One region of the Veillonella sp. ICM51a genome, then DNA from elsewhere that is predicted to be linked to it. Evidence: riboswitches for the same ligand, from Rfam matches in the RefSeq annotation. Region 1 holds a riboswitch; the other holds the start of a gene.

Region 1 (3,426 bases):
CTTCTAGTTTGCCATCCTTGTTGACCACTAGCCAAGCCCAGCCAGAGCCAAATCGTGTTGCCGCCGCTTGGGAGAAGCTTTCAACAAAAGCATCATATCCGCCTAAATCAGCATCGATAGCATCCTTCAAAGGGCCTTGCAATTTAGATGTATCAGGTTTTGTCATGATATCCCAAAACATGGTGTGGTTTTTATGACCCCCACCATTGTTGATAACCGCTTGACGGATATCCTCTGGCACATTGGCAATATCGCCGAGAATACAATCTACGCAACCATAGGCAAGATCCGGGTATTTAGCGATGGCTGCATTCAAATTATTAACATACGCTTGGTGATGCTTATCATGATGCAGTTTCATCGTCTCTGCATCGATAACAGGTTCTAGATAATCATAAGCATATGGTAATGGTGCGAGTTCGAAAGGTTTCATAATAGTCCTCCTTTTAATTAGGGCACGAACGATATCTTAACTAGTATCGTTCTTGTGAAAGCGATTCGATGCACCTGCATCGGTATTTCATTGATATGAATTATCATTCTTTGCATATTGTACTATCTATATAGATAAACGTCAATATATGACCAACATTTATTACAGAATATCAATATATTCGCTATTCAAAGCCTTATTCATGCTACGAACAGCACAGAATTTACCACACATACTACAAGTTTCACTATGCCCCTCCTCTGGAGCTCGGCTTTCACGAATATTGCGAGCACGTTGAGGATCAAGTGCACACGCATATTGCGCCTCCCAATCTAGTACGCGTCTAGCATCAGCCATCGCATCATCCTTATCACGGGCACCTGGTATGCCACGTGCTATATCCGCTGCATGGGCTGCTATTTTGAAAGCCATAATACCTTCTTTCACATCGTCTGCATTAGGCAATGCCAAATGCTCTGCCGGCGTTACATAACAAAGAAAGGACGCCCCATGCATGCCCGCCACAGCACCACCAATGGCAGCTGTTATATGATCATAGCCAGGTGCAATATCTGTCACCAATGGGCCTAACACATAAAACGGAGCTCCGCCACATAGCGTTTCCTCAATTTCCATATTCGCTTGAATTTGGTTAAGTGGCACATGACCTGGGCCTTCAATAATCACTTGCACACCTTTAGCTCGAGCGCGTTTAGTCAATTCACCAAGTCGTACCAGTTCTTCAATTTGACATACATCCGTAGCATCTGCTAAACAGCCTGGTCGACAAGCATCACCCAAAGAAATAGTTACATCATACTCACGGCAAATATCTAAAATATCATCAAAATGTTCATAGAATGGGTTTTCCTTACCCGTCATGCTCATCCATGCAAAGATAAGACTACCACCACGGCTAACGATGTTGAGTCTACGTTTATGCTTTTTAATTTGCTCAATAGTTTGACGCGTAATACCACAATGTAAGGTTACAAAGTCCACCCCATCCTCTGCATGGAGACGGATAGTATCTAAGAAATCCTCAGCAGTAAGTTCTGCCAAATCCCGTTGATGATGTATAACGCTGTCATATACTGGTACAGTACCAATCATGGCTTTACATTCGCTAGTTAATTTTCGTCTAAAAATACGTGTATCACCATGAGTAGATAAATCCATAATCGATTCAGCACCAAGTTGAATCGCCCAATTTACCTTTTCTATTTCACTATCATAATCGGTAACGTCTCTGGATGTGCCAAGATTCACATTTATTTTCGTGCGCAATGCTTTACCGATGCCCTCTGGATCGATACAAGTATGATTCTTATTACAGGGAATAACAACTTGTCCTAAAGCAACTAGCGCTCGCAATTGCTCTACATCCATGCGTTCCTTTTCTGCTACAATTTTCATCGCATCCGTAACAAAGCCTTTTTGTGCGGCTTCCAATTGAGTGTAAAACATAATATGTCCTCCTATTGAATAAAACCTTTTAGCTTTGTACACAAGAAAAAGGGTATCGATATAATATGATCGATACCCTTGAATGGTTTTGCGTGCTTCCTACGCGGGCATGATCCCGATCAGGTCAAAGGTCAGGTGCTAACAGCCCTTTCTCAGCCTATCTCATAGGCTCCCTTGCATACTCTGCTATGTAATTGTGTATAGCATATCACTATTTAACTAATATTTCAATCTATACCTCTATTACAAATCATCTGTTACTTCAATCTGACATTGACGCATAGTTAATAATGCTGCTTCATGGCTTTCCTCAGTAACCCCTGCACAGCAATTAGGATCTACATGAATAGGAACCTCTGGCAAGCCAGCTTTCAACAATATGGCATTCGACACAACGCACACATCTGTACAAACACCGACCAAAGTTATACTTTCAATAGGCTCAGCTGTATTCATACCTTGCAAGCGCGTAACCAATTCAGAAGATCCAAAATTAGGTTTATCAATGATAAAGTACGGATGGATGGTATTGCGTTTTTCTGCGGCCGTAATGAGGCTCTCCATAATTTGCCAACCAATCGTATCTTTCACACAATGCATAACTGGCAAATGCTGACCTTCTTGGCTTTCAAGATAATTAGTATCGTGAGTATCTCGTGTAAAAATAACTGGTCCATCAAAGGATGCAATTTTTTGACGTACAGTATCCACGATGGCCTGAGCCTCTGGAGAACCAAGAGAGCCATCCACAAAATCATGTTGCATATCAATTACGACTAAAACGTTCATGTTCTATCCCTCCACAACGACATGGTGCACCCGATTCGGCGTATTATGGGCAATGCGACCTGCTGCAGCGGCCGCCACGGCACCAACTAAATCATCAAGAAACGTATTGCAATGACTATCAACTTGACTATCTAGATTTTTAACAATGCCCGGTTTTACCTTATCAATATAACCATAGTTCGTAAATCCAATAGATCCGTATAAATTCACAATGGATAAAGCGAGGATTTCATCAATACCAAACAACGCTTCATCACGAGTCATGATACTTTGTAATGGCTCAGATAATTTCTTCTGCTCCGCCAATCTATCCAATTCTATGCCCGTAATGATGGCATTTTGTGTTTCTCGTTTTTCAAGTACGGCCTGTACACTCTCTACGCACTCGTCCATCGTCAAATCAGGAATATATGGTTGTTGAATCATCATCACAATATCTGCAATGTCCTGAACGGTAACGCCTCGTTCCTTTAATAAATTATACGTACACGCCTTTAATTCCTCCTGAGATATCATAATTGCTCCTCAAAATTATACAAATTTACGTAACACATTATACCTTGATTATACCACGAAAAAATCCCTACCGACGTTCTATCGGTAGGGATTCCATGATTAGATTTTCTTAACCATTTCAGATTTCAATGCCATCGCACCAAAACCATCGATTTTGCAATCAATATCGTGTCCGTCGCTCGCATCAGAAATGAGGCGAATGTTTTTAACACGCGTACCTT
Region 2 (3,426 bases), on a different contig from region 1:
TTTGTGTGCTTACATTAACGCTATTGAGCGGTATTCACATCCTTACAAAAGGATCCTTGTTCCGTAATTTAGGGCGTAATTAGGAGGGACTATGATTACATTTTCTTTTACCATAGCAAGACCTTCTATGATTGTGAAAGCCGATGGTACTTTAGCTTCAGGAATTACGGTGTTAACCGGTTCATCTGGAAGTGGTAAAAGTACGTTTATTAAATGTATTGCAGGGTTAGTGAAACCTACAACTGGTATCATTCGATGCGATGAACGAACATGGGTTGACCGAGATCAAAATATATGGGTGCCAGCTCAAGAGCGTCAGGTAGGATATATGCCACAAGGCAATATCGTATTTCCTCATTTATCCGTGGAACACAATATTACATATAGTAAACGAGGCACACCTGATATGTGTGATTCTCTATTAAAACGTTTAGGATTAGAAAAATACCGTAACACTAAGGCGGGGCGCTTATCTGGTGGTGAACAACAACGTGTGGCTTTAGGTCGTGCACTCTATTCAAAACCAACTATATTGCTTCTTGATGAACCTTTATCTGCATTAGATTGGAACCTTCGGAAACAAGTGCGTGTGGATCTGGTTTCCATCATTCGTGAATGGGACGTGCCATGTGTATGGGTGACCCATGATGAAAGCGAAGCTGATGCAGTTGGTGATAGACACTGGAACTGTGAAGACGGACAAATTATTATACCTGAATAGTAAAACACCTTCATAAGCATGATTGCTTATGAAGGTGTTTTTGTTTTAGTGTTGTTTTATTTCGACAGATGAGTTTTCTGTATGACTTATGAAGCCAACGATAGCTGTAACGACAAATGCCATTGTAAAGGCTGGTAATGTAGCACCTATTGTGCTTTCACTATGTAACATATAGTGGTATAAACCAACGGATACGGCCCAAATAAGACCTCGTACGAGATAAGCGGATAATGTTTGTACTTGTTGGCGATTGATAAAGTAGTCCGCCAAAAGAATGGCAATCATCGGCGCAAATACAGAGCCGATGAGGTATAGGAAGTCTGTAATATCATCCATTGGATATAGAATGGCAGCGATGGTGCCGACAATAGTTACGATGACGGCGATGCCTTTACTAGATGCACTCTTGTAGATAGTCGTACTAGATACGCCTGCAGAGTAAGCGTCCATAAAGGTTGTAGTTACGGTAGAGAAAATAATAACGATGAGGCCCGCAAGGCCAAGTCCTGCATTCATCATGATAGTAATGATGGAGTCGCCGCCGCCAAAGATAGCGGCACTAAGACCTAAGGTGTACATAACGATACTTGTTACAGTGTAGACTGTAGCACTTGTAAGTGATGCGGAGAAAGGTTTTTTACTTTCACGGGTATAATCACTGATGAGAGGTAGCCAAGATAGTGGCATGGCGATAGATAATTCAAGGGCAGCGATGAAACTCATGTTACCGCTAGTTAGAATGACACCTTCACTAGGCCACTGCGATATCATGTGAGCACCCATGTAAAGGGTGAGGCCTAACAATAGAACGGATACGATAGCTTGAATATAGCCCGTATTGTGGAGGCCAATGAAAAGCCACAAGATGACAAGCGCGCCAATAGCTATCGTCCAAATTATAGGAGATAGAGGTGCTAGTTCTTGTAAGGCTAGCATAGCATCGTAGATCATGATGCTAGTCCAGCCGATAAGTTGAAGCATATTTAAAAAGGCAAAGCCTTTAGCCCCTAGTGGGCCAAAGCTGAAGGCGGTAGTATTCATACTGCCTTGCCGCAAACGTCCACCGATGAGGCCAGCCCCAAAGAGCAGTATGCCGCCGATGATATGTCCTAAGATGATGGCATATAGACCTTGGGTGAGTCCTAAGGGGGCCAGATAGGTTCCTGTCATAATTTCCGCTATAGATAGAGCGGCACCAAACCATATCATGGCGAACTGTGGTTGTGTAATGTGTGTGTCTTTCATACGTCCTCCTTGCCAAGGAGTCATAGAAAAAGCCGAGTTCATAGGAACTCGGCTATTAATCCTCTATGTTCCCTACGTTGGCATTATCCAAATCAGGTTATGGGTTAAAGCATTAGCTTACTCTCAGCCCACTCATGTGAGCACCCCGTTATGGCTTCATTATAGGCTGTTAAGAGAACCCCGTCAATTATTTTCTTGCATAGATTGTATAATGATGTTATAACTAGAGTATAAAAATATATTGCCACTAGGGGTGCTTTTGCTGAGATTGACCATTCAAAACCCTAGACCTGATCCAGATAATACTGGCGTAGGAAAGTGGAGTGCAACATAATACTAAACTATTACGAGACCATTCCATTTGGAGTGGTCTCGTTTTTATATGTTTGGAGGTATTATGAAATTACATACTGCATTGACAATTGCTGGTACTGACCCAAGCGGTGGCGCTGGCATTATGGCTGATTTAAAATCTTTTCAAAGCCGTAACGTATACGGCATGGCCGTGGTTACGTCCGTGGTAGCTCAAAATACAACGGGTGTTCATCACGTAGAACATCTATCCTTAGAGAGTATAGAAAAACAGTTACACGATGTGTACTCAGATATTATGCCCCAAGCTGTTAAGACGGGCATGATTGCCTTGCCGGAGATGATGGATCTCATCTATCCTTATGTGAGTAAGGGAATTCCGTATGTAATGGATCCCGTTATGATTGCCACTAGCGGTGATCGACTCGTATCAGATGAGGCGGTACATTTCTTAAAATCTAAACTGATTCCTACCGCAACGGTTATCACTCCAAATCGCAGTGAGGCAGAGGTCTTAGCCGATATGTCTATCACTTGTGAAAGCGATATCACAACGGCGGCCAATCGTATCTTACAAGACTTAGGTCCTCAAGTGGTCATCATTAAAGGCGGGCACATCGGTGAAGATGCAACGGATTATGCTTTCACTAAAGATGGTAATATTCGTACGTGGACGAGCCCCAAATATGATACGGTGCATACTCATGGTACGGGCTGTACCTTCTCAGCGGTTATTACAGCGGAGCTTGCTAAAGGCCGTGATGTAATGGATGCCATCGGTATTGCCAAGGACTATATTGCTCTTGCTATTAAGTACAATCCAGCGTTAGGCAATGGGTGTGGCCCAGTTAACCACATGGCCTATGGTTTATTGGCGAATGGAACTGAAACAATGGATGAGCTTTTGAAAAACGATGAGAGGAGACTGTAATATGACTCATGAAAATCCATATATGACTGGCCAAACAGGGACAGAACTTAATATATTAGAAACATTGCGTCATCGAAATCCTCTCGTGATTTGTATTACCAATGATGTGGTACGAACCTTTACTGCTAATGGACTACTAGCCATTGGAGCATCGCCCATCATGAGCGAATGTAGTGAAGATTTAAAGGATCTTATTGTGTATGCATCAGCACTGCTC

The links. Region 1 has a riboswitch for thiamine pyrophosphate ahead of thiC (phosphomethylpyrimidine synthase ThiC). Riboswitches for the same ligand answer to the same signal wherever they lie in the genome.
Region 2: linked by a shared signal. The riboswitch ahead of cytX (putative hydroxymethylpyrimidine transporter CytX) and the one ahead of thiC (phosphomethylpyrimidine synthase ThiC) in region 1 are both predicted to bind thiamine pyrophosphate.

The regions. Positions count from the first base shown of each region.
Region 1 covers NZ_JAPX01000033.1:12,809-16,234, forward strand. The annotation lists gene HMPREF1504_RS05710 (superoxide dismutase) at 1-433, opposite strand, end outside; gene thiC (phosphomethylpyrimidine synthase ThiC) at 596-1,900, opposite strand; TPP riboswitch at 1,980-2,086, opposite strand; gene HMPREF1504_RS05720 (cysteine hydrolase family protein) at 2,144-2,689, opposite strand; gene HMPREF1504_RS05725 (phosphatidylglycerophosphatase A) at 2,693-3,205, opposite strand; gene HMPREF1504_RS05730 (zinc ribbon domain-containing protein YjdM) at 3,305-3,426, opposite strand, start outside.
Region 2 covers NZ_JAPX01000036.1:104,170-107,595, reverse strand. The annotation lists gene modB (molybdate ABC transporter permease subunit) at 1-83, shown strand, start outside; gene HMPREF1504_RS06670 (ATP-binding cassette domain-containing protein) at 92-721, shown strand; gene cytX (putative hydroxymethylpyrimidine transporter CytX) at 767-1,966, opposite strand; TPP riboswitch at 2,019-2,124, opposite strand; TPP riboswitch at 2,206-2,300, shown strand; gene thiD (bifunctional hydroxymethylpyrimidine kinase/phosphomethylpyrimidine kinase) at 2,364-3,209, shown strand; gene thiM (hydroxyethylthiazole kinase) at 3,211-3,426, shown strand, end outside.